Regions from separate parts of the Enterobacter cancerogenus genome, predicted to be linked through region 2. Evidence: predicted binding sites of a transcription regulator. Region 2 holds the regulator's gene; each other region holds the start of a gene.
The links. The regulator PurR, encoded in region 2, represses purine synthesis genes. The targets are predictions, from matches to a motif close to CANGCAAACGTTTGCNTG.
Positions count from the first base shown of each region.

Region 1: the regulator PurR is predicted to act here: its motif matches at 1,651-1,668, upstream of I6L58_RS04570 (amino acid aminotransferase).
Region 3: the regulator PurR is predicted to act here: its motif matches at 1,033-1,050, upstream of purH (bifunctional phosphoribosylaminoimidazolecarboxamide formyltransferase/IMP cyclohydrolase).

Region 1 covers NZ_CP077290.1:965,379-968,471, forward strand. The annotation lists gene ompF (porin OmpF) at 489-1,547, shown strand; gene I6L58_RS04570 (amino acid aminotransferase) at 1,732-2,922, shown strand; gene I6L58_RS04575 (MBL fold metallo-hydrolase) at 2,970-3,093, opposite strand, start outside.
Region 2 covers NZ_CP077290.1:626,297-629,389, forward strand. The annotation lists gene I6L58_RS02890 (MFS transporter) at 1-784, opposite strand, end outside; gene cydH (cytochrome bd-I oxidase subunit CydH) at 950-1,039, opposite strand; gene purR (HTH-type transcriptional repressor PurR) at 1,337-2,362, shown strand; gene punR (DNA-binding transcriptional activator PunR) at 2,379-3,093, opposite strand, start outside.
Region 3 covers NZ_CP077290.1:2,420,695-2,423,787, forward strand. The annotation lists rRNA gene I6L58_RS11385 (16S ribosomal RNA) at 1-596, opposite strand, end outside; gene purH (bifunctional phosphoribosylaminoimidazolecarboxamide formyltransferase/IMP cyclohydrolase) at 1,159-2,748, shown strand; gene purD (phosphoribosylamine--glycine ligase) at 2,764-3,093, shown strand, end outside.

The DNA of each region.
Region 1 (3,093 bases), 340 kb from region 2:
TACGTTTTATTTCCACGAAACATCTGCGAACAAAAAATAAACCACAGTCTTATTGTGCTTATTGAATTCTTAAGCAATAGCACAAAATTAACGCCATTATGCAGCCTTCCGGAAGGCTATTCGTGGTCATAAGAAAAGATGTACCGTTTAACTTCTGTTTATATGAAATCCTTTTATCGAAAATAAATATAAGCATTTCATATATATAGGAATGAAAACGCTGTTTATTTAGGCAATCAGTTCTGAAGTTTGAGGTGGTTCACAAAGTTCCCGAAAATACACAAATTCTTACACATTATTTCTTTTTGTTACTGAATATTGAGGATTGTAGCACTTTCAGGCTAGCGAAACGGTTCTATGAATGGAAAGATGCCTGTCAGACACATAAAGACACCTAACTCTCATCAATAGTTCCGGAAATATTTATTGACAGAATTTATTGGCGGCAGTGGCGAGTGTCATAAAAAAACCAATGAGGGTAATAAATAATGATGAAGCGCAATATCCTGGCAGTGGTTATCCCTGCCCTGCTGGTAGCCGGTGCAGCTAACGCTGCAGAAATCTATAACAAAGACGGCAACAAATTAGATCTTTACGGGAAAGCTGTTGGCCTGCATTACTTCTCTGACAATGATGGCAACGATGGCGACATGACTTACGCGCGTCTGGGCTTCAAAGGCGAAACCCAGATCAACGACCAGCTGACCGGTTACGGCCAGTGGGAATACAACTTCCAGGGTAACAACTCTGAAGGCAGCGACGCGCAGAGCGGCAACAAAACCCGTCTGGCATTCGCAGGTCTGAAATTCGGTGACGCAGGCTCCTTCGACTACGGTCGTAACTATGGCCTGGTGTATGACGTTATCGGTATCACCGATATGCTGCCTGAGTTCGGCGGCGACACTGGCGCAAGCGATGACTTCTTCGCGGGCCGTACCGGTGGTCTGGCAACTTACCGTAACAACAACTTCTTCGGTCTGGTTGACGGTCTGAACTTCGGCGTTCAGTACCTGGGTAAAAACGAGCGTACCGACGCTACCCGTTCTAACGGTGACGGCTGGGCAACCTCTCTGAGCTACGAGTTTGATGGCTTCGCAGTACTGGGTGCTTACGGCGCCGCTGACCGTACCAACAACCAGCAGACTCTGGAATGGGGTAACGGTGATAAAGCTGAGCAGTGGGCGACCGGTCTGAAATACGACGCGAACAACATCTACCTGGCAGCACTGTACGGCGAAATGCAGAACGCAGCGCGTCTGGGCAGCCGTGGCTTCGCTAACAAGTCTCAGGACTTCTCTGTTGTTGCACAGTACCAGTTCGATTTCGGCCTGCGTCCGTCCATTTCCTACTACAAATCTAAAGCGAAAGACGTAGAAGGTATCGGCGACGAAGACTTCATCAACTACATCGAAGTGGGTGCGACTTACTACTTCAACAAAAACATGTCCACCTATGTTGACTACCAGATCAACCAGCTGAAAGACGACAACAAGCTCGGTATCAACAATGATGACACCGTTGCTCTGGGTATCGTTTACCAGTTCTAATCAGCACGCCACAATGTTATATGCTTAATGAACAGGGCTTCGGCCCTGTTTTTTTTTGCCTGAAAGCAAAAAATGGCGACTTTTGAGAAGCTGCACGCTTTTCGTCGCAAACGGTTGGCATTTTGTAAATCTACCGTTAACCTGATAGCGGATTTCACTTCTGTAATCACAATGGAACTTCGTCATGTTTGAGAACATTACCGCCGCTCCTGCCGACCCAATTCTGGGCCTGGCCGATCTGTTTCGTGCCGATGACCGCCCTGGCAAAATCAACCTGGGTATTGGTGTATATAAAGATGAAACCGGCAAAACACCGGTACTGACCAGCGTTAAAAAAGCGGAACAGTACCTGCTGGAAAACGAAACCACCAAGAACTACCTCGGTATTGATGGTATCCCTGAATTTGGTCGCTGCACGCAGGAACTGCTGTTCGGTAAAGGCAGTGAGATTGTGAGCAGCAAACGCGCTCGTACAGCGCAAACGCCAGGCGGCACCGGTGCCCTGCGCGTTGCGGCGGATTTCCTGGCGAAAAACACCTCCGTTAAGCGCGTCTGGGTCAGCAACCCAAGCTGGCCAAACCATAAAAGCGTCTTTAACTCTGCGGGTCTGGAAGTGCGTGAATACGCCTACTACGATGCAGCAAACCACGCGCTGGACTTTGACGGTCTGCTGACCAGCCTGAACGACGCGCAGGCGGGTGACGTTGTTCTGTTCCATGGCTGCTGCCATAACCCAACCGGTATCGATCCGACGCTGGAACAGTGGGAACAGCTGGCAAAACTGTCCGTTGAAAAAGGCTGGCTGCCGCTGTTCGACTTCGCCTACCAGGGCTTTGCTCGCGGGCTGGAAGAAGATGCCGAAGGCCTGCGCGCGTTCGCGGCTGTTCATCAGGAGTTGATTGTCGCAAGCTCATACTCCAAGAACTTCGGTCTGTACAATGAGCGCGTGGGTGCCTGTACGCTGGTCGCCGCCGACGACCAGACCGTCGACCGCGCGTTCAGCCAGATGAAATCCGTGATCCGTGCAAACTACTCTAACCCACCGGCACACGGTGCCTCTGTGGTCGCGACCATCCTGAGCAACGACGCGCTGCGCGCGATCTGGGAGCAGGAGCTGAACGATATGCGCCAGCGTATCCAGCGCATGCGTCTGCTGTTTGTGAGCACGCTGGCGGAGAAAGGGGCTGACCGTGATTTCAGCTTCATCATCAAGCAAAACGGCATGTTCTCGTTCAGCGGCCTGACTAAAGAACAGGTTCTGCGTCTGCGTGAAGAGTTCGGCGTCTACGCCGTTGCCTCTGGCCGCGTAAACGTGGCGGGCATGACGCCAGATAATATGGCACCGCTGTGCGAGGCGATTGTCGCCGTTCTGTAACTCGCGCCCACAAAAAAGCCTGCATATGCAGGCTTTTTTCATTCTGGTTACCAGACAGGCATTTCATCCTGAAGGAACGGATTGTGTACCCGTTCATAGCCCAGCGTCGACATCGGGCCGTGTCCGGGGATAAACGTCACGTCATCGCCTAACGGCAATAACTTCTGCTTA
Region 2 (3,093 bases):
CTGCCAGCTTCCCGCCAAGGTAATTGCCAATCGAGAAGCCCACGCCAATCAGCACCAGCATCGCGGTAATAAAGATCGGCGTAGCGTGAGTGATCTCATGCAGCACCGGTGAAATATAGGTATAGAGGGTAAACATCGCCCCGGCGCCCAGCACGGTGGTCAATAGCGCGGAAAGAACCTGAGGGCGCACCAGCACCGACAGCTCTTTGCGTACATCAGGGCGTTCTCCGGCGCTGCCCTTCGGCAGGGAGAAGAACAGTGCGGCCATCGCCACAACCCCAAGTGCGGCGGTGGCGAGGAACGACATGCGCCAGCCGATGACTTCACCGAGCCAGGTCGCCGCCGGTACGCCGCCAATATTGGCGATCGTCAGGCCCATAAACATGGTGGCGACCGCGCTGGCCTGCTTGTGTTTGGGAACCACGCTGGCGGCAACGACTGATCCCAGCCCGAAGAAAGCACCGTGGTTGAGGCTGGTCAGAATACGCGACAGCATCAGGGTGGTGTAGTCAGGCGAAATTGCGGAGAGCACATTGCCAAGCGTGAAGATCGCCATCAGGAAAATCAGCGCATTGCGACGCGCGCGGTGCGAGAGCAGCAGCGTCATCAGGGGTGCCCCCACCATCACGCCGATCGCATAGGCGCTGATCAGCATACCAGCCGCCGGTATTGAGACGTCTACGCCCCGCGCGATAACGGGCAGCAAGCCCATCGGGGAGAATTCAGTGGTGCCAATCCCAAAAGCGCCAATCGCCAGGGCCAGCAAGGGGAAATTGATTTTCATGCGTTAACTCCGGATGCCGTGTCGCGTCGTGACACAGAACAATGAAGCCAAAAGCATGACATCAATCACAAAAAATGAGAAGTTTACATTTTGGCAAAAGATTTTTGCCAGAGGGGTAACAATCAGGCGAGGATGTGGAGGGAGACGCCTCTCCCTCCGCGTGAATCAGTGCAGCGCAGCCGTTAAACCACCGGCCACAATCAATGCCAGCACAATAACGGTGGTAACCAGCGAAAACTTCAGATCGGAACTCATCAATTTTTCTCCTTTTAATCACCCCACGAAAAGTGAGCTTGCTCATTTTTACACAGTTCAGGTCAAAAATCTTCCTGGTTTTAACCTGATATCCACTTTTGCTCTTCCCCTTTTCATCAAGATAGGACAAAATTCCACGCTAAATTTATTAGCGTACCGGCCATTGACCCCCTCCTGACGTCCTGTGTCGTTTTCCCGGCGTGTCGCAATTCAAGATTGCGTAATAAGGGTGAGAGAAGGCAAACGTTTACCTTCATGATTATCAGGAGCTTAGGATATGGTCTGGAGTGACATTTAATGGCAACAATAAAAGACGTAGCAAAACGCGCAAACGTTTCCACTACAACCGTATCACATGTTATTAACAAAACTCGCTTTGTTGCTGAAGAGACGCGCAATGCCGTCTGGGCGGCGATCAAAGAGCTGCACTACTCCCCGAGTGCGGTAGCGCGTAGCCTCAAAGTGAATCACACCAAATCGATCGGTTTGCTGGCGACCAGTAGCGAAGCGGCCTATTTCGCAGAAATTATCGAAGCGGTCGAAAAAAACTGCTTTCAGAAAGGCTATACCCTGATTCTGGGCAACGCCTGGAACAACATTGAAAAACAGCGTGCCTATCTTTCAATGATGGCGCAAAAGCGCGTCGACGGCCTGCTGGTGATGTGTTCAGAATACCCGGAATCGGTGCTTTCCATGCTGGAAGAGTACCGTCACATCCCGATGGTGGTGATGGACTGGGGCGAAGCGCGCGCCGATTTCACCGACTCCGTGATTGATAACGCTTTTGAAGGCGGCTATATGGCGGGTCGTTATCTGGTAGAACGCGGGCATCGCGAGATTGGAGTTATTCCCGGCCCGCTTGAGCGCAACACCGGCGCAGGGCGTCTGGCTGGCTTTATGAAAGCGATGGAAGAAGCACTGATCACCGTGCCGGAAAACTGGATTGTGCAGGGCGACTTCGAGCCAGAATCGGGCTATCGCGCCATGCAGCAGATCGTCTCCCAGCAGCCTCGCCCGACCGCCGTCTTCTGCGGGGGCGATATTATGGCAATGGGTGCGCTCTGTGCGGCGGATGAACTGGGTCTGCGCGTGCCGCAGGACATTTCCGTGATCGGGTATGACAACGTGCGTAACGCCCGTTTCTTCACCCCGGCGCTGACCACCATCCACCAGCCGAAAGATTCGCTGGGCGAAACCGCTTTCAACATGCTGATGGACAGGATCGTTAACAAGCGTGAAGAATCGCAGTCTATTGAAGTCCACCCGCGTCTTGTTGAGCGCCGTTCCGTTGCGGATGGCCCTTTCCGCGACTACCGTCGCTAATGGTTAACGGGGCCAGCTACGCTGGCGCCCGTAGCCACTCCCGGTTCAGCGTTTCGCTGTCTCCCAGATAATCCAGCAGCCAGGCCATGGCAGGCGATACGTCGTTCTGCTGCCAGGTGAGGCAACAGGCTGCATCCGGGAACGGGTTTTCCAGCTGCAGGGCAACCCATTCTCCGCTGTCGATCCTCGGACGTGCAAAGTGGACGGGCACCATCGCCACGCACAGGCCCGCCGTCAGGCAGGTGGCAGACGACTCCCAGTCAGGTGCCACCACGCGCCGCTGGTTGTCCAGCAGCCAGGTGATGCGTTTGGGCAACGAACGCGAGGTATCTTCCAGCACCAGCGACGGCCAGTTGCGCAGCGTGTCGTCACTCAGCGGCCCTTCCAGCGCGGCCAGAGGATGATGGCGGGCGACCACGCAGGTCCAGCTCAGCATGCCCATATCCCGAAAAGCGTAACGTCCCCCAACGGGAATAGCCTGCGTCGCGCCGATAGCCATCTCAACCCTGCCGTCCGCCAGCGCATCCCAGACGCCGTTGAACACCTCCTGCGATACCCGCAACTCAACGTCCGAGAAATGGCGATAGAAATCCACGATCATCTGCCGTGTGCGTTCGGGCTTCACAATGTTGTCTACCGCAATGGAGAGATGGCCCCGCCAGCCATTGGCGATCTGTTGGCACTGCTCGCGGGTGATCTGCATTTTTTTGATGACAGAACGTCCCTCCTTG
Region 3 (3,093 bases), 1.8 Mb from region 2:
ACTTGACAGACCGCCTGCGTGCGCTTTACGCCCAGTAATTCCGATTAACGCTTGCACCCTCCGTATTACCGCGGCTGCTGGCACGGAGTTAGCCGGTGCTTCTTCTGCGGGTAACGTCAATCGACAAGGTTATTAACCTTATCGCCTTCCTCCCCGCTGAAAGTACTTTACAACCCGAAGGCCTTCTTCATACACGCGGCATGGCTGCATCAGGCTTGCGCCCATTGTGCAATATTCCCCACTGCTGCCTCCCGTAGGAGTCTGGACCGTGTCTCAGTTCCAGTGTGGCTGGTCATCCTCTCAGACCAGCTAGGGATCGTCGCCTAGGTGAGCCGTTACCCCACCTACTAGCTAATCCCATCTGGGCACATCTGATGGCAAGAGGCCCGAAGGTCCCCCTCTTTGGTCTTGCGACGTTATGCGGTATTAGCTACCGTTTCCAGTAGTTATCCCCCTCCATCAGGCAGTTTCCCAGACATTACTCACCCGTCCGCCACTCGTCACCCGAGAGCAAGCTCTCTGTGCTACCGTTCGACTTGCATGTGTTAGGCCTGCCGCCAGCGTTCAATCTGAGCCATGATCAAACTCTTCAATTTAAGTTTGATGCTCGTGAATTAAACTTCGTAATGAATTACGTATGTTCACTCAGAGACTTGGTATTCATTTATTGTCCGAAGACATTAAGAATCCATGTCACTTTGAGTGCCCACACAGATTGTCTGATAAATTGTTAAAGAGCAGTTGCGACGCGCTTTAGCGCTCTGTCGCGAGGTGGCGTATATTACGCTTTCCTCTTTCAGAGTCAACCCTGAATCTCAGGATTTTTTCTCTTCAACCGAACCGGTTGTTGTGTGAAGTGATTCACATCCGCCGTGTCGATGGAGGCGCATTATAGGGAGTTCTCGCGCCGCCGCAACCGCTAAATGACAGAAAAATGACTGACTGCTGCATTCCACAGCAAAACCCCGCCTTATACCTTTTTACGCACAGACTTATCCACAATGATACGAAAAAGTGAAATTGTGCGAGCGTTGCGCAAACGTTTTCGTTAAAATGCTCGCGCTTAACAGGCATGCCCCGCCAGGTGTGTTAGATGAGTTTTTCACAGGAAAAATTCATCTAACGCTCTCTGTAATCGTGAAATCCAGGGGATTTACCATGCAACAACGTCGTCCAGTCCGCCGCGCTCTGCTCAGTGTCTCTGATAAAGCCGGTATCGTTGAATTCGCTCAGGCACTTTCTGCACGCGGTGTGGAGCTGCTGTCCACAGGCGGTACCGCTCGCCTGTTAGCAGAGAAAGGTTTGCCGGTTACCGAAGTCTCTGATTACACCGGTTTCCCGGAAATGATGGATGGACGCGTCAAAACCCTTCACCCGAAAGTGCACGGCGGCATTCTTGGCCGCCGCGGTCAGGATGACAGCATTATGGAACAGCATGGCATCGCACCTATCGACATAGTTGTCGTTAACCTCTACCCGTTCGCCCAGACCGTAGCCCGCGAAGGTTGCTCGCTGGAAGATGCCGTAGAGAATATTGATATCGGCGGCCCGACCATGGTGCGCTCCGCGGCCAAGAACCATAAAGATGTGGCTATCGTGGTCAAGAGCAGCGACTACAGCACCATTATTAATGAGATGGACGCCAATGAAGGTTCATTAACCCTCGCAACCCGTTTCGACCTCGCCATCAAAGCCTTCGAGCACACTGCCGCCTACGACAGCATGATCGCCAACTACTTCGGCAGCCTGGTGCCCGCCTACCATGGCGAAAGCAACGATCCATCTGGCCGCTTCCCGCGCACGCTGAACCTGAACTTTATTAAGAAGCAGGATATGCGCTACGGCGAGAACAGCCACCAGCAGGCAGCCTTCTATATAGAAGAAGAGGTAAAAGAAGCCTCGGTTGCCACCGCTCAGCAGGTTCAGGGCAAAGCGCTCTCCTATAACAACATTGCTGACACCGACGCTGCGCTGGAATGCGTGAAAGCGTTCAGCGAGCCGGCCTGCGTTATCGTCAAGCACGCGAACCCGTGCGGCGTGGCGGTAAGCACCTCTGTTCTGGATGCCTACGATCGCGCCTACAAAACCGACCCGACCTCCGCGTTTGGCGGCATTATTGCCTTCAACCGCGAGCTGGATGCACAGACCGCGCAGGCCATTATCTCGCGTCAGTTTGTCGAAGTGATTATTGCGCCATCAGCGTCTGAAGAAGCCCTGAAAATTACCGCGGCGAAGCAAAACGTGCGCGTCCTGGTTTGCGGTCAGTGGGCTGATCGCGTGCCGGGCCTGGACTTCAAGCGCGTCAACGGCGGTTTGCTGGTTCAGGATCGCGATCTGGGTATGGTGACAGAAGCCGACCTGCGCGTGGTGACCAAACGTCAGCCAACCGAGCAGGAACTGCGTGACGCGTTGTTCTGCTGGAAGGTCGCGAAGTTCGTGAAATCCAACGCCATTGTCTACGCGAAAGAGAACATGACCATCGGGATAGGCGCAGGCCAGATGAGCCGCGTTTACTCGGCGAAAATTGCCGGTATTAAAGCAGGCGACGAAGGGCTGGAAGTGAAAGGGTCCGCCATGGCCTCCGACGCCTTCTTCCCGTTCCGCGACGGCATCGACGCGGCAGCGGCGGTGGGCATCACCTGCGTGATCCAGCCTGGCGGCTCCATTCGCGATGAAGAAGTGATTGCCGCAGCTGACGAACACGGCATCGCGATGATCTTCACCGACATGCGTCACTTCCGCCATTAATTCCAGGAGCAGAAAATGAAAGTATTAGTGATTGGTAATGGCGGCCGCGAGCACGCGCTGGCGTGGAAAGCCGCGCAGTCTCCGCGAGTGGAAACCGTCTTTGTGGCGCCGGGCAATGCCGGCACTGCCCTGGAGCCCACGCTGCAGAACGTCGCCATTAGCGTGACCGATATCCCGGCGCTGCTGAGCTTTGCCCAAAACGAGAATATCGATCTGACCATCGTCGGCCCGGAAGCGCCGCTGGTGATTGGCGTGGTTGACGCATTCCGCGAAGCCGGGCTGACCATCTTCGGCCCGACGGAAGGTGCCGCGCAGCTGGAAGGTTCAAAAGCCTTCACCAAAGAT